Regions from separate parts of the Paraclostridium dentum genome, predicted to be linked through region 1. Evidence: riboswitches for the same ligand, from Rfam matches in the RefSeq annotation. Region 1 holds a riboswitch; each other region holds the start of a gene.
What was found. A riboswitch is a leader RNA that binds a small molecule or an ion and turns the genes downstream of it on or off. The one in region 1 is predicted to bind thiamine pyrophosphate.

Region 1 (6,063 bases):
GTTTTAGTAATCCAAATATCAATCCACCTGTTAGCCCTGCCTCACGACCATATAATATAGCTAGCAACATCGTAGGCAGCATCGAAAATAACGTTATACCTCCACCTTGCGGATATCTTATGAATTGTATCATATAAAGTATAAATGATATAGCACTAAACATAGCTATCATTACTATCTCTTTAGTAGCAAACTTCTTTTTATTTATATCTTTTGCATACATAAATAATATTACTAAACTTATTATTATAATTACTACGCTTGACATTTTTTCTTCGCCTCTTCATATGCCATATTCCAAAAATCTAATTCATATAAACTTGATTTAACAAATATTTCTTTAAGCTTCTTTGTCTCATCTTCAGTTAAATCTTTACATAACTCATTTGTGTATTCTAACCAATCTATTAATACATCATCAAATTCTTGATCTGCATACATCTCTATCCATTCTTTATAATAATTATTATCTAAATTATCTTTATAAGTTTCATATAAATAATGACCTATATAATTGTAACTCCAGTTACAAGGTAATGTAGCCATTACAATTTCTTTAACTCCTCCTGTTAATGAAACAGCTTGCATGTAACTTGTATAGCTACTTGAAACTAGTTCATATTTACATTTTTCAGCCTCAATCGGAGGTACTCCTAATTTTTTCATATATTCAACATGTATAGCAGTTTCGTCTTCCATAGATCCCTTAGCTGCTTTATTGAAAAACTTCATTTCTTTAACTGTATCTGCTTTTATTACTCCCATTGCAAAAACTTTAGCAAATTCTTTTAAATATAAGTAATCTTGTATAAGATATCTTTTAAATTTATCTTTTGGTAAAGTTCCTTCTCCTATTTCTCTTACAAATGGATGATTTAAATAACTTTCCCATATATCTTTAACTTCTTCAAACAAGCAATCTGTAAATTTCATTAAAATACCTCCACCCTTGAAGACTCTTTTAACTTATCTTCATTTAATTTATATATATTGTCCATTAAATTTACTTTAAAGCTTCCAATCCCTATCTTGTCTATATCTGTTAATTCTCCACATAAACTCATTGTAAGAACACCCATTGCTGCAGAATTTAAAATTTCATTACTAGCTCCTAAATAACTCCCTATTAAACTAGCACTCATACATCCAGTGCCTGTTATTCCTTTTAGTTTAGGAGTTCCATTATGTATTTTTATAATTTTATCGCCATCAGTTACTACATCTACTTTTCCAGTAGCTACTACCACACATTCTAGTTTTTTAGCAACTTTCTTAATAATATCGTCTATGTTTTCATCATCATCAAATGAATCTACACCTTTTCCTTTTACATTAAATCCACCTATGTACTTAATTTCAGCTGCATTACCTTTAATTACGTCAAACTTTACTTCGTTTAATAAAGTTTTTACTAACAAAGATCTTGAAGGTGTTGCAAATACCCCTACTGGATCTAATATAACTGGCTTTTTATGCTTATTCGCTATTTTACCAGCCTTTACAAATAATTCTCTATGAGAGGAATTCATTGTTCCAATATTTATTACTACAGAACTTGCAATAGGTATTATTTCTTCTGCTTCTTCATAAGAATAACTCATCAGTGGACTTGCACCTATAGCTAAAGTTATATTTGCACAATCATTAATTGTAACTTCGTTAGTGTAATGAAGTACTAATGGGTTAATTTCTTTAACTTTATTTAATAATTCAAACATAATTTCATCTCTCCCTTTTAAATGCTTATATCTATTTATTTGAGTCAAATTTATAAAAATGGTGTACTGGTCCTACTCCTCCACCTATATCAAAGCTATGTCTTATAGCGTTAGTTATATAGTCTTTTGCATTGGAAACAGCTTGTACTATATCAAATCCTAGTGCTAAATTTGCAGTTATTGCAGATGATAAGGTGCATCCTGTTCCATGAGTGTTTTTTCTATCCAATCTTTCGCTTTTATAAATTTCAAATGTATCCTTACCTATTAAAACATCTACTGCATCCCCATCTAAGTGTCCACCTTTCATTAACACATACTTAGGTCCTAGTTCTAATATTTTTTTCCCAACTAATTTCATGTCCTCTACATTATCAATTTTAATCCCTGTTATTTCCTCAGCCTCTAATGTATTTGGCGTTATTATGTATGCTTTAGGTATAAGATATTTTATTAAATTATCTTTAGCCTCAGGTTTTAAAAGTGAATATCCACTTTTAGATATCATTACTGGATCTACTACTAAGTACTTTGGATTATATTTATCTAAAGATTCAACAATCGCCTTTATTATTTCTGGGCTAGATACCATTCCTATTTTTACTGCTTTAGGTGGTATATCATCAAATACTACCTCTATTTGTTTTTGTATTATTTCTTTGCTTAAATCTTCTACTAAAAATACTCCATGAGTGTTTTGAGCAGTTATAGCTGTTATTACGCTCATTCCATAAGTTCCTATAGCACTAAATGTCTTTAGGTCTGCTTGTATACCTGCACCTCCTGATGAATCTGAACCTGCTATTGTAAGTGTTGGCACTTTATACTTTTCCATTAGATGTTTCCCCCTTGATTTTTGTATTAAAAAAAGCTATATTCCTGTAGGAATATAGCTTTTAATTTACTATGCAAATAAATTTCATTTGTATATTTAGTAAAGCTTTCCTACGCTGGTATTATCCAGATCAGGTTTGAGGGTTAATGAATAAATTCATCTCTCAGCCGTTGGGGCACCCCTAGCTATTCATTTTAGATTACAGTTTAATTATAGCTCACTAAATTTATATGTCAATAAAAATTTATTACGCTACTTCTGCCGCATCTATATTAGTTACTTCTAACTCTTTTTCACTACTTGCAACTACAAGTGTACAAGTGTTGTCTCCCATAACATTTACTGTAGTTCTAAACATGTCTATAATTCTTTCTACTCCCATTATAAGTCCAATACCTTCAAGTGGAAGTCCTACTGATTGAAGCACCATTGATAGCATTATCATACCAACACCTGGAACTCCTGCTGTTCCAACTGATGCTAAAGTTGCTGTTAAAACTATTGTTAACATATCGTTGATACCTAAATGAACTCCATAAACTTGCGCTATAAATAAAGCTGCTACACCTTGCATTATAGCTGTTCCGTCCATGTTTATAGTAGCTCCCATAGGTATTGTAAATGAACGTATACTTTTACTAACTCCCATTTCTTCCATAAGCTCTAAACTTACTGGAACAGAAGCATTACTTGATGCAGTTGAAAAAGTAACTGCAGCTACTTTTGAAAATTTACGTACAAATCCAATGAAACTAACTTTTGTAAATACTTTTAATGATCCTCCATAAACCACCACTACATGTAGTAATAGTCCTAGTAATACAACTAATATATATTTAACTAATGATCCTATTGCATCTGCTCCTACTGTAGAGAAAGTATTTGTAATAAGTGCAAATACTCCAAAAGGTGCAAACATCATTATTACACTAACCATTTTCATACAAACTTCATTTGCACACTCAAATAATTTTTTTAAAGGTTTTGCCTTTTCTCCTACTAAACTTATTGATACTCCAGTAAGCATTGCAAAGAATATTATTTGTAACATTTCCCCTTTTGCAAAAGCCTCTATAGGGTTTGATGGTATCATATTTAATATTATTTCTGATAGTGACTGATTTTTTGCTATCGTAGTAGATTGACTAGCTACAGTTCCTAAATCAAGTCCTGCACCTGGCTTTAATAAAACTCCTAAAGCTAATGATATACAAATAGCTACAGCTGTTGTCATTAAATAGAATCCCATAGTTTTAAATCCAATTCTACCTAACTTCTTTATATCTTCCATAGCAGATACACCGCATACTAATGAAACAAATACTAGTGGCACTACCATCATTTTTATAGCCTTTGTGAACCCATTTCCTATTACATTTATAATTCCACCTAATAAAACTGTATCTTTAATATAACTACCTGGCATTTTGCTAAGTATTACACCAAATAACATTCCTAAAAATAATCCAATTAATATTTTACTCGTTAATCCAAGTTTCCTCATATGTGTTTCCTCCATCTCTTTATCATATTAATATTATACACTAAAATCCAACTTTTTTGTAATTTTTTAAAGTTTAAGCATATTAAAACGCATTTTAACTTAATATAATTAAGTAAGTATATTTTTAACTTTATTATATTTTGTCTATCTTGGATATAACTTTATATATATTCTAAAATCAACTTAAAAAACTTAATTTTCAAACTATTACATTTTTCTACTTATTTTTATTCATACATATACGATTATTCTTTATATTTTTAATAAAAAAAGACGGTACGTAAGTAACTTTACTTAACGTACCGTCTTTTTTATGTCAATTATTTTAATATTTTTATTTCCATGTTTTGTCTTCCAAACTTAACACATTCTGCTTCACTGTTCATAAATATATCTATTCTTTTACCTTTTATAGCACTTCCACAGTCTTCTGCTGTAAATACCATGTCAAACTTAGGTATATATACTTTTGTTCCATATGGTATTACAGTTGGGTCAACTGCTATAGTTCCCCATTTAGGAGTAGTTCCTGTTGAAGTTATAGTATCTCCAGCATATGCTGTTGCTTCTATAGACATTGATGTTCCATTGTTGTTATTAGATGAAGCTTCTGCTTGTGAGTTAGAAGCTTCATTTGTTGTTGCATCAGATACTGTAGACGCACTCTTAACTTCTTTAACTGTATCATTAGCTTGTTGTTTAGCTTGGTTTTGTTCTTGTTCTTTAGCTTGAGATTCTGTTAAAACATAATCACCACAAACCCATCCTTCTTTTTTATCATCTAATTTAATTCTATACCAATTATTTTGTTCTTCTAAAAGTTTAATTTCTGTATTTTTATCTAATGTATCTAATTTATCATGTTCTGTAGCTGGCCCTTTTCTTACATTTAATTTGCTAGCAGTTACAGTTGCATTTTCTTTATCAGTATAATCTCCACTTACCCATCCTTCATTTCCATCAGTAAGCTTAATCTTATTCCATCCATTATTTGTTTCTAATATTTCAACTACCATACCTCTGTCTAATGATCCTACTCTTTGTTCTTCTATTGATGGACCTTTTCTTACATTTAATTTTTCTGCTTTAACTACTTCTCTTTCTGCTGCATATATATTACTTGTAGATGTATAAAGTCCTCCTACAACTAATCCTAATGCTAATATTAATGATGATTTCCTCGCTCTTTTATTCATACTCATAGTATCCCTCCAGTTAATTTAAATAAATAAAAATTATATATTATTGACCATTATGTCTTGTAAAATTCGTATTTTATGAATTTGTTACTTTTCTGTAACTTTTAATTAATGATAATATATTTTTGGACCTTTGTAAACACATTTTCTATAATTACCAGAAAAAGGGTTACAAATTAGTTACAAATTTAGTAACAATTTAATGTTTCATACCCCTAAGGATGAGTGTATAAATATCCATATATTAATATGGAGGTATTAAGTATGATAAGTTTTTGCTCAATGTGTTCTGGTATTAGCGAGGATGAATTAAAAAGAGCTTTATTAGAAGTTGATATAAAAGAAGATTGTATATGTGAATGTGGATCAGAATTTACAGCTTATGTAGATACTGAATTAATAACAGCAAAAGATAAAGAAGACTTTATAGCTCAGACTCTAGAAATATTAAATAAATAGTCATTTTGAATTATTTATTTAATAGTCTTAGGTAATCTTATAGTTTCCATGTTTTTTTATACGTTATCTATAACATTGCTTAAATTAACTATATTTTAAAATGGCATGAGTCCAGTTAAATACCGTACTCATGCCACTTAAAATTGCTTTTTATATGTATCCACTTGAAATGAATATATTTATTTCTTAGTTGCTTTTATATTATGCTTCAATAATTTCTATTTTATCTCCACATTTAACTTCACCATCTTTTATTATTTTAGTGAATATTCCTTCTCTAGGCATTACACAATCTCCAACTTTAGTTTTTATCTCACAACCTTTATGACACTTCTTCCCTATCTGAGT
Region 2 (6,063 bases), 880 kb from region 1:
GATAATGAAATTAAAAGAACTTATAAAGTTAAATCTTATAAAGATATAAAAGATAGACTTAAAATAAGAGGTGGAACTAAGTTTTCGCCAGTGTTTAGGTATGCTAATAATAAAAAAGTTAACTTATTGGTGTATTTTACAGATGGCAAAGGTGAAGATAGATTACAGACAATTCCTATAGGATATAAAATTTTATGGGTTATATCTGGAAGAGGAGATAAATTGTCTTTAAAAGAGCCTTATGGAGCAGTTAAAAAACTTAGTAAGGTTAAAGTTAAGGAAGAAACTATTGATATGAATGATGTTAGAGATGATGGATACTCAATGAATAATCAAGCTCCAACATTGTAAGTTATTAAAGCACATTGATAAAAAATCGATGTGCTTTATTTTTTAATATTAAGTAAAATATATTTAATTAATATTTGTGGATAAACTATTACGAATCAAACTTGAGCATGATATATATAAACTTTGGGCAATATTAAAATAAATAGCATTTATAAAGGAGTAGACATATATATGATTAAAAAGTTACTTATTATTATTTTAGTTAGTATTTTTATAACACCCTTTTCTTCACAAATTACATTTGCAGAAGGTAGATATTATCCTAAAGTGGAAAACTTGCAAGGTAAAGAACAACTAATTAATGAACTTGAGGAGTTAAAGAGAATTAGAGAAAATATGAGTACAATCAATATTAAGGCTGATTTAGATTCGGAGGGTTTAAAACATGCAAATAAGTATATAAGTGCATATTTAACAGAGCTTAATTCAGTAAGAAATGATTTAGAAACTCATAGAGTTAATTATAAGAATTCTTTTGCTGATTTGTATTTCTCAGAGCAAATTCAATTTATAGCTGATAGTTATATAATAAGTTTGAGACAACAGCAAAACTTATTAAGACAATTAGATAAAAATAATCCTGACGCAAAAAAATTGTTTGAATCTGATTATCTTACTCCAGCATATTACTATGTAACATTAGGAGATCAAATGTATTCATATATAGTTGAATATTTTTCCATTTTATAAATATTAATAAAGAAAAACATGTTGAATATTTCAACATGTTTTTTTCTTTCAAAAATGTAATGTTTATGAAAGATATATAAATATTAATAAAAATATACTTATGATAATCTTATATACGAATATACAAAAGAATTAACATATGAAGTAGAAATCAAAGGAGAAAAAATATGCAAAAGTTCAGTAGCTTTACACTAAAAATTATGGCAATTATATTTATGGCGATGGATCATATATATACTTATTTTAGCCCTGCTGGTGTTGACATTCCTATATGGTTTGGATACTTAGGTAAATTAGCATCACCAATATTCTTTTATCTGATAGTAGAAGGATTTTTCTATACGAGAAGCAGGACTAAATATATAACTAGAGTTTTTTCAATGGGAGTAGTTATGATAGGGGTAGATTTTTTAATTGGAATTCATAACAATATTTTCTTATCAATAGGATGCGCTTTAGTAATGCTTGTAGGAATAGATACAGCTAAAAATAAAGAAAATGAGTTAACTAAGAGAGTAATAGGAGCTTTACTAGCTATTGTATTCATGGTTATAGGTGGGTTATTTACTGAGTCGTCTATATTTGGAGTAGCTATGGTATTAATATTTTATTTCTTTAGAGATAAAAAACTTATTATGTCTATATTATACATTGCAATGGGATTATTTGTTTTGATGAGTGCAATGGGTCCAAATTTTATAGAAGCAGCAACATTATGGGATTATCAATGGATGATGGTATTTGCAATAATTCCGATACTTATGTACAATGGTAAGTTAGGATTAAGCAATAAGTTTATAAAATGGATGTTTTATTGGTTCTATCCAATACATCTAATTGTAATTGTATCTTTAGCAAAATTAATAGCTAATTAATTTTAAAAAGGAAGTAATTTAAATTACTTCCTTTTTTATTTACATAATTATAAAAAACATTTTAAACATGTAGTTTTATTTTTAGGTAGTACATTTAAAAATCCTGATATACTTAGATACCCCAAGCTATCAGAACCTATGAAATTTGCAATTTCATTTAAAGTCATAGCTGAACCTATAAGTTCAGATTTTGATGTATTTATACCTAAACAACAAGGGGATGTAACTATAGGCGAAGCGACTCTATAATGAATTTCTTTTGCACCTGCATTTTTAAGAAGATATACTATTTTTTTACAAGTTGTACCTCTTATTTTCAAAAGAGCTTAAATCCATTATAGCCTCAGCGTTCATATCTAAAGCTAATTGAACTTTTTTCATTTCTTCATCAATGTCATAGCAATCCTTAGATATACCCAAGTTTACATTAATTTTTGTTCTTAGGTTTTTCCCAACACCTTCAGGGTTTAAAGACTTATGATTTTTATTAGCTGGAATGACTATTTGTCCATTTGCAATTAAGTTTTTTAAAACTTCTATATCCATATTTTCTTTTTTAGCTACTATTTCCATTTCCTTTGTAGTAATACCTTTTTTAGCAGCATCCATTTGAGTTGTGTAATTCATTTTTAAATCCCCTTTACTTTATATTTTATTAAAAAATAAAAAAGAAGCTTTACCATAAGATAAAGCTTCTTTACGAAATATTATAAAATAGACTAAAAAATATAGTCATAATCATAATCTTGAAGAAAATAACTTTCCTACGGTAGTTCTAACTACTTCAGGTTCAAAGGGTTAATGGTATAAATCCATCTCTCAGCCAAAAGTGGCACCCCTAGTTAAATATATTTAATTTTAAATAATAATAAATTTGCAACTTCAAAATCATTATAGTCTTAAAAAATTACTATGTAAAGGTTTTTTTGAAAGCTTTTAATTTATAAAAACATAAATTACATATTTTTAGTTTATTTAGAAAATTTAAAATATCTAATTTAAAACTGTAAATAAGGGTATCTTATATTTATAAAATTAATTATTTATAGTAAGGAGAAAAAATGGAAAATAATAAAAAAAATATAGAAACAGGATGGAATTTAAATAATAGTTACATGAATTTACCAGACTTTTTTTATAGCAAAATAAATTTAAATCCAGTACCTTCACCTAGCTTAGTTATTCTAAATGATTCTTTAGCTAAATTTTTAGGGTTAAATATAGATAACCTTAAAAGTAAGGATGGAGTAGAATTACTTTCAGGAAATAAAAAGATAGACGAAGGTGCTTTTATAGCTCAAGCATATGCAGGACATCAATTTGGACATTTTACAATGCTAGGAGATGGGAGAGCATTGCTGATAGGAGAGCAAATAAATCCATCAGGAAATAGATTTGATATTCAGCTTAAAGGCTCTGGTAAAACACCTTACTCTAGAGGAGGAGATGGTAGAGCTGTTCTTGGGCCGATGCTTCGTGAATATATAATAAGTGAAGCTATGTACGGTCTTGGAGTTCCAACAACTCGAAGTCTAGCAGTAATAAAAACTGGAGAATCTGTGATTCGTGAAAATATAAAAAAAGGAGCAATTTTAACACGTGTAGCTTCTAGTCATATTAGATTTGGAACATTTGAATATGCTCTAAATTATGGAGGAGTCAACTTAGTTAGAGAGTTGGCTGATTATACAATCAATAGACATTACTCACATATAAAACATGATGAAGATAAATATATTAACTTACTTAAAGAAGTGATAAATGCTCATGCTAAACTTGTTGCTAAATGGCAAAGTATTGGATTTATCCATGGGGTTATGAATACTGATAATATGACTATAAGTGGAGAGAGTATTGACTATGGACCTTGTGCATTTATGGATAATTATAATCCAGATACTGTTTTTAGCTCTATTGATAGATATGGAAGATATTCATATGAAAATCAACCAAATATGGCTGAATGGAATTTATGTAGATTTGCTGAAACTCTATTGCCGTTAATAAGTGATGATAAAAATGAAGCTATAAAAATTGCGCAAGATGCTATTTCTGATTTCTCAGAAATTTATTATTTAAATTGGATTAAAAATATGAGATTCAAATTAGGATTATTCGATGAAGAATTACAAGACAAAGCATTGATAGAAGATTTACTTAGTATTATGGAAAAATATAGTGAAGATTTTACTAACACTTTTATAGCATTAACATTTAATAATATTAATAAAAAAGGAATGTTTGATAGTGAAGAATTTAAATCTTGGTACAACTTATGGAAAGAAAGATTAAAAAGACAAGAAAATTCTCAAGATGAAGTTTTTAAGTTAATGAAAAAATCAAATCCAGCAGTAATACCAAGAAATCATAGAGTAGAAGAAGCTTTAGAAGCTGCTGATAAAGGTGATTTTACTTTCTTTAAAAAACTTATAACTGTACTTGAAAAACCATATGAACATTCTAAAGATCAAGAGGAATATGCAAAATTGCCTAAGCCTTCAAGTTGTGCTTATAGAACTTATTGTGGAACATAATAAATTATTAAAAACAAATAAAAACCATATTGATGAAAATAATCAATATGGTTTTTATTTGTTTTTATAATATAATAAGGATAACAATACTACGTAAAAGTTAAAAGGAGTTTACTTAATGAAAACTATAGCTGTAGTGACAGATGGGATGTCAAAATTAGAATTATTTTTAAATGAAAATATAGAGTTGATTTTTAAAGATAAAGTGAAAATTAAAAACTATTACCTTAACAAATTATCAAATAAGGAAATAATTAAAGGTGATGTAGTTCTTGCAATGATAGACAATAGAGCTTTAAGGATAAAAGAATATGTTAAAGATACTAAAAAAATAATAAAAATAAATAGAAGTATAAAGCAAAAAGATGTTTATAAGTTATTTTCTTTACCCGAAGGAATTGATGTATTAGTTGTAAATGATAATGAATCTACTGTGCTTGAAACAATATCTACTTTATATAATGTAGGTATAAATCATTTAAATTTCATACCTTATGATTCAAATAAAGAATATAAGGATATAAAGGTTGCAGTTACTCCAGGAGAAGTTAACTTAGTTCCTAGTTATATTGATGAAGTAATTGATCTTGGGCATAGACACATAGATAGTTCTACATTTTTACAAATAATAGCTAAATTAAATATAGATGATAAAGATGTTACAGAAAGACTAATGAAATACTCAGATGAGGTAATTAGTTTATATTCTGGAGTAAACACTAAATATAAAGAACTTACTATAAAAAACGAAGAGCTGAGCTCAATAATAAATTTATCTAGTAATGGAATGGCTGTCATATCAAATAAAGAAGAGATATTAATTTGCAATCAAAGTTTAAAAAATATATTAGATATTGAAGATTCGCTAGTAGGTAAAAAAATAAGTGAAATAAAAAGCAAAGATATTAAATTTATTTTTGATTTAGATAAAATAAAAGATGAAGTTATAAAGTATAAAAACAAATATTTAAATATAAACAAATATGATATAGAAAGTTTTGGAAAAGTTACAGGGTCGTATTACTGTATTCAAGAAATAACTTATATAAAAAAGTTAGAACAAAACTTAAGTAAAAAGTTAAGAGATAAGGGACAAGTTGCTAGATATAATTTTAATGATATAAAAACTGAATCAATCAAGATGAAAAAATCAAAAGATTTAGGTAAAAAGATTTCAAAATCAGATTATACAGTTTTAATTACAGGGGAAAGTGGAACGGGAAAAGAGTTAATGGCACAATCTATACATAATGAATCATTAAGATCTAAACAGCCATTTATAGCTATAAACTGCGCAGCTATGCCAGAAAATTTATTAGAAAGTGAATTGTTTGGATATGAAGAAGGTGCATTTACAGGAGCTTTAAAAGGTGGGAAAAAAGGTTTGTTTGAACAAGCTCATAACGGAACTATATTTTTAGATGAAATAGGGGACATGCCAATATATTTACAAACTAAACTGCTTAGAGTTCTCCAAGAAAATCAAGTTATGAGAGTTGGAGGAGAAAGTGTAATTGATATTGATGTTAGAGTTATAGCTGCAACCAATAAAAATTTATTAGAAATGATAAGACAAGAGAAATTTAGAGCCGATCTATATTATAGGATAAATG
Region 3 (6,063 bases), 480 kb from region 1:
GTAGATACTCCAATAATCTTTTCTTTATATTCAAGTTTATTCTTAAATTTTTTAAACATATCAAACGGCATATGTATCCCATCAGCATCTACTGAGTTGAAAATTTCATAATTACTATTTATTATAATTTTCGTTTCTTTATTTACACGTTCTCTAGTTTTAAAATACAGGTTTTTTAACTTATCATTTTTCAAATCTTTTTCTCTTAATATAATATTTTCAACACCATTAAAAGATGCTTCTTCTAATATTTCTAAATATCTTTTCTCATTACATAAATGTCTATTAGTTATAAGGTACACTGAAATCTTTCCCAATCTTTAAATATTTGTTGGTAGCCTATATCATTAAGCATTTTTTTTATTTGTAATATACTACTTTCATCACTTATTTTAAATTGTTCTGTTCCCTCTCCATCTAATGAATGTCCCCCTACATTAGTAGATACTCCCGCACTTAATTTTGTAACTCCCAGAGGAATTAAATTTTTTCTTAGACTTAAACTTTCTCTAGTAGATAAATTTATTCCGCCTTGATTATCAAACAACCTCATAACTATCATAACTTGTACTAAATCTCTATCACTAACTTCTATAAGATTTTCATAACACCCTTTAAAAGGTCTTATTCTAGGTATTGAGTATGATACATCAACTTGAGGATATTTATTTCTTATATATCTTCCATGCATTAAAGTAAAAAAAGTTTCTTCTCTAAAATCATTAAGTCCTAATAAAGCTCCTATAGATATACTTCTCATTCCAGATTTTGCAGCTCTCTCTGGAGCATCTAATCTATATTTATAATTAGATTTAGGTCCTTTTAAGTGAACATTTTTATATATTTTTTCATTGTATGTTTCTTGATATATAGTAATACCTTCAACTCCTTTCTCATATAGGTATATATATTCATCCTCATCCATTGGATAAACCTCTATTGTTATAGATGGGAAAATATCATTTAAAACAGAGACAGCATCTCCTATATATTTTACATCTGAATGGATTTTACTTTCTCCTGTTAAAAGTAATAAATGTTTAAATCCATCTTTAGATATAGCTAGTCCTTCATTGTATATCTCATCTACATTTAGTTTTTTTCTCTTTATATCAGAATCTATATTGTAACCACAGTATACGCATTTGTTTACACAAAAATTTGAAATATACATAGGGGTATATAAAAGTATAGTTTTTCCAAAGTATCTATTTGTTATTTCATTTGCCTTTTGGGCCATTAGTTCAAGATACTTAGTTGCTGTTTTTGATAGTAAGTTTAATAAGTCATATTCATCTAAGCTATCCTTTTGTAGACTTCTCAAAACATCTTCATCGCTTACATTGTTCAAATAAGAATCTATATTAAAATCTTTATATGAATCTATAAATTTATAAAAACCCAATCCTAAACACCTACCTCGCTTAAAAATCCTGTTAAAGGTGATGATGCATTTGCATAATTTGTTACTCTACCAGCTTTAGCTAGATATGCTTCTCTTCCACCTTCAACAGCTAATTTAAATGCATTTGCCATTTTCACTGAATCTTGAGCACTAGATATTGCAGTATTAACTAGTACCGCAGCTGCTCCCATTTCCATAGCTTCCATAGCTTGTGAAGGCTTCCCTATTCCTGCATCAACGATTATCGGTATATCTATTTCATCAATCATAATTTTTATCATTTCTTTCATCTTAAGTCCTCTATTAGATCCAATTGGTGCGCCTAATGGCATAACTGCTGCTGCTCCAACTTCTACAAGTTTTTTTCCTGCATATAAATCTGGTGTCATATACGGCAATACTATAAATCCTTCATCCGCCAAAATTTTAGTAGCTTTTATAGTTTCTTCGTTATCTGGTAATAAATACTTAGAATCACTTATCACTTCTATTTTTATGAAATTTCCACATCCCATTTTTCTAGATATCCTAGCAATTCTAACTGCTTCAACATGATTTGTTGCACCTGAAGTATTTGGTAGTATAGTCATTTTTTTTGGAATATGACTTATAATATTTTCATCTTTATTATCTAAATCAACTCTTCTTAATGCTACAGTTATAATCTCACTTTCACTTGATTCTATAACTTTTGGCAAAATCTCATTTGAGCCATACTTCCCTGTTCCTATTAATAATCTGCTGTTAAATTCATGTCCCCCTAATACTAATTTATCCATTTTTATCCCCCTCTATTTTATGTATTCTATCAATATCTTTGTAGCTAGATTAGCCATATGGTTTGCACAAATCGATACTCTAGGTGCCATAAGTCCATCCCCTTCTTTTGCTTCACTGACTTCATCCCCACATATAAAAAATTTATCTTTTATCTTTCTTGTTTTTATTATGTTAGAATCATAAAAACCTGCCATTCCAGATGATGAAATAAGGTATTTATTTTTCATATTCTTTAATACAAAACTTGCAATTTCAGCTTTGTATCTAGGATTGTCAAATGCCTCCATTATAATATCTACATCCTCAAATTCATTTATATTTGATGAATCTATAATTTTATTTACAGTATCTATTTTTATAAATGGATTTATATTTTTTATATGATTTTTAATCGCATCTGTTTTATACTTACCTATATCACTTATAAAGTATTGTTGCCTATTTAAGTTAGATGGTTCAACTACATCAAAGTCTGCTAATATCAGATGTCCTACTCCTATTCTTGCAAGTGATATAGCGATATTAGAACCAAGACCTCCAAGTCCTAAAACAACGACTTTACCTTTTTTCAAACTAGAATGTATATTTGGAGTATGCCTTGCTACCATTAAACTTTCTAACTCCTCAAATGTAGGATTTTCTCCTTTTTTTATTAATGTAACTCTATCTCCATCTTTTAAAAATTTATTTTCTGAAATAGGATATCCATTTAGAATAACTACATCTGCATTCTTTTTAAATCTTTCTTTTATAAAATTAATACTTACTTCAGTCTCATTTAAAGTTTCTAAAGTTTCATTTATAAACAGCTTCACTTTAGCCCCCTCCCACAAACCTTATAACTTCTACGATATCATCTGACTTTAATATATATGAGCTATATTGATGATTTTCAATGATATCTAGATTAACTTCTACAACAACATTATCAACTTTAAGTTTTAATTCATCTAGTAAGTTTAAAATCGTAGTCCCAGGTTTTAAACAAATCTCTTTCCCATTTACCTTCATATATTCCTCCTTAAATATAAAATTCGCTTTGCTTGAGCGACTACGTCTGCGAACCACTTCATGTAGCTCAAATTTCATGTCGTCAACGTCCACTCGGTAAACTCGTGTCCCGTTACTCAAACAACTTCGTCTGTTGCGCAAAAAAGCGCCCTCTTTTTCAGAGAACGCTTTCATATACATCAAAAATAATGCTTATTTACTATATTAAGCTTCCCTACGCAAGAATTACCTTGATCAGGTTTTTAGGGTCTGAAAGTTATGGCTTTACTTCTCAACTATCCAATTATAGCTCCCCTAGCCTTATATTCATTTTTACAAGTTGAGTATATCATAGTATTTTTTTATATTCAATAAAAAGTTAATACTTATATTTTTATGCATACTTTTATAATATGACAATAAAAATAGTATCTAGCTAAAACTAGATACTATTTTTATCACTTCTTTTATTTTAAATCTTTGAATTTATCTTTAAATAAATCACCTAATGATCCTAATGACTCTTCTACCTCTAAAAATTCAGAGTAATCTTCTTCAGGCTCTTTTGTAGCTTCTTTTAATGATACAACCATTCTTTTATCTTTATTTTTTATATCTATTATCATAACGTCTATTATATCTCCAACATTAACAACATTAGATACTTTCATAACTCTATCTTCGCTTAATTGAGATATTGGTAAGAATGCTTCCACTCCAAGTTTAACCTCTACAAAAGCTCCTCTTTCTATAAGTTTTAAAACTTTAACATTAACAATATCTCCAACTTGCATTTCTTCTTTTACAGAATTCCACGGATCATTGTTTATATCTTTTATAGCTAGTCCTACTTTTTTATTTTCTTTGTCTATTTTTATAATATATACATCTACTTCTTGTCCTTCTTTTACTACATCTTCAACTGATTCTACTCTATGCCAAGCTAATTCATTTATATGTGCTAAGCCTTCTATTCCACCTAAATCTATGAATGCTCCATAGTTCATTATTTTACTTACTTTACCACTTCTTTTTTGACCTATTTCAAGAGAGTTAAATAAATCCTCTTTAGCTTGCTTAACTCTTGCTCTTTCAGCTTCTCTATCAGCCTTCATTTTTTCTCTTTTAGCTGCCTTTTCAACTTCTATTCTTTCATGAGCAACTTCTCTATGAGATGCAACTATTCTATTTCTTCTTAAATCCATTTCTATCATGTAAACTTCTAAATCACGTCCTACATATGCAGCTGTATTGTTTACAAATGTAACATCTATTTGAGATAACGGTATAAATACAGTCTCTGTTTTATAACTTGCAAATAGTCCTTTTTCAATGCTTCTTTCTACATGAACAGTTAATATAGTATGGTTATCTAAAGCTTCTTTTAGCTCTTTTCTAGTAGCTTCAATAACAGCTTTTTTAGCTGATAAATACATTGTTCCATCTTTACGATTTATCTTAGTTATTTCTCCACTTATTTCTTGTCCAACACTATACTTATCTTCTATTGTTTCATCTTTAGCTAATATAAGTTCAGATATAGATATAATTCCTTCAAATCCATAATTTAATTCTAAATGTAACTCATCATATAATACTTTAGTTATTTTTCCGCTTACTGTTTGACCTATTTTTATACTACTCATTTCTTTTTCTTGTTGCTCTAAAAGTTCTTGCATAGTTTGATTGTTCTCCATTAAACTTCATCCCTTCCTATGTAAACGTTTATATAATTTTTGTATTTAATCATATACTATTATATCACTAACGATATATTATTTGATATTATTAATTGTTTTTACTTTCCAAAAAAATATTCTTTTATATATTCTTCGTTAAAATTCACCACTAAATTTCCTGGGAAATTTACTTCTTCTAGTGTTTTTGTACAATTTTCAAAATTACCAACCTGATAGTATATATGTGCATCACTACCTAAAATAACCTTAACATCATGTTTTTTGCAAAGATTTAATAAAACTTTAGCATTCTCTATTGCTCCAACCCTAAAGCTATTAGTTCTTAATGAAGAGTTGTTTATCTCTAGTAAAGTATTAGTTTCCTTAGCTTTTAATACAACTTTTTCATAATCAACAGGATACCTACTATCGTCTAAATGTCCTATTATTTTTACCTCTTTATTTTCCATTACATTTAATATTGCTTTTGTATTTTCATGTATGTTTCCAGGATTTATGCACGGTGGATGGAAGCTAGCAATAACATAATCTAATTTTCCAACTACATCACTTGGAATATCTATATTACCATCAAAATCCATTATATTAGCTTCTATTCCTTTTAACACTTTAACTCCATTTATTTCTTCTTTTATAACGCCTAAATTTCCAAAATAAAAAGGATGTGTACTTCCAGGCATATTAGGAGCATGGTCTGATACACCTACATACTTTAGCCCTTTTAATTTGGCTTCATCTATATTCTCTTTAAGTGTGCTATATGCATGTCCGCTTGAAATAGTATGGCAGTGTAAATCTATAATTGCATTCATATTTAATCCTCCTATGTTTTAACTATCTCTTATTATTATATACCCTTTAGTTATATGTATATAATAAATTTATATAAATTTAAAGCTATGGTAAATTTTATTTACCATAGCTTTTTAAATTACTCATCTTTAGTTTTCGCAATTTCTACTGTTGGTTGTATTGCATGATCTATAGATAAAGTTTTTTTGTAAAATACACTAAAGCATATTATCGTTACAATTGCTGCAGTTATATCTGCAACTGGCTCAGCTGTTAATACCCCTTGTAATTTATTTTCAAAGAATATTGGTAATATAAATATTAATGGTATCAATAATATTATCTTTCTAAGTAAAGCTAATATCATAGATATCTTTGCTTGACCTAAAGCAAGGA

Region 2: linked by a shared signal. The riboswitch ahead of ACN6I1_RS08065 (phosphomethylpyrimidine synthase ThiC) and the one ahead of thiD (bifunctional hydroxymethylpyrimidine kinase/phosphomethylpyrimidine kinase) in region 1 are both predicted to bind thiamine pyrophosphate.
Region 3: linked by a shared signal. The riboswitch ahead of thiS (sulfur carrier protein ThiS) and the one ahead of thiD (bifunctional hydroxymethylpyrimidine kinase/phosphomethylpyrimidine kinase) in region 1 are both predicted to bind thiamine pyrophosphate.

Annotation. Positions count from the first base shown of each region.
Region 1 covers NZ_CP183813.1:894,173-900,235, reverse strand. Annotated here, with positions in the region: gene thiT (energy-coupled thiamine transporter ThiT) at 1-268, opposite strand, end outside; gene tenA (thiaminase II) at 256-933, opposite strand; gene thiM (hydroxyethylthiazole kinase) at 933-1,718, opposite strand; gene thiD (bifunctional hydroxymethylpyrimidine kinase/phosphomethylpyrimidine kinase) at 1,750-2,553, opposite strand; TPP riboswitch at 2,644-2,746, opposite strand; gene ACN6I1_RS03955 (dicarboxylate/amino acid:cation symporter) at 2,801-4,057, opposite strand; gene ACN6I1_RS03950 (SH3 domain-containing protein) at 4,378-5,259, opposite strand; gene ACN6I1_RS03945 (hypothetical protein) at 5,521-5,715, shown strand; gene ACN6I1_RS03940 (MOSC domain-containing protein) at 5,917-6,063, opposite strand, start outside.
Region 2 covers NZ_CP183813.1:1,772,539-1,778,601, reverse strand. Annotated here, with positions in the region: gene ACN6I1_RS08085 (VWA-like domain-containing protein) at 1-351, shown strand, start outside; gene ACN6I1_RS08080 (hypothetical protein) at 523-1,041, shown strand; gene ACN6I1_RS08075 (TraX family protein) at 1,209-1,916, shown strand; gene ACN6I1_RS08070 (hypothetical protein) at 1,964-2,236, opposite strand; partial or broken gene ACN6I1_RS08065 (phosphomethylpyrimidine synthase ThiC) at 2,235-2,543, opposite strand; TPP riboswitch at 2,661-2,766, opposite strand; gene ACN6I1_RS08060 (protein adenylyltransferase SelO) at 2,978-4,450, shown strand; gene ACN6I1_RS08055 (sigma 54-interacting transcriptional regulator) at 4,569-6,063, shown strand, end outside.
Region 3 covers NZ_CP183813.1:412,782-418,844, reverse strand. Annotated here, with positions in the region: gene ACN6I1_RS01795 (thiamine phosphate synthase) at 1-302, opposite strand, end outside; gene thiH (2-iminoacetate synthase ThiH) at 290-1,405, opposite strand; gene ACN6I1_RS01785 (thiazole synthase) at 1,408-2,184, opposite strand; gene thiF (sulfur carrier protein ThiS adenylyltransferase ThiF) at 2,197-3,000, opposite strand; gene thiS (sulfur carrier protein ThiS) at 3,002-3,196, opposite strand; TPP riboswitch at 3,391-3,502, opposite strand; gene ACN6I1_RS01770 (30S ribosomal protein S1) at 3,643-4,872, opposite strand; gene ACN6I1_RS01765 (phosphatase) at 4,974-5,687, opposite strand; gene ACN6I1_RS01760 (MATE family efflux transporter) at 5,807-6,063, opposite strand, start outside.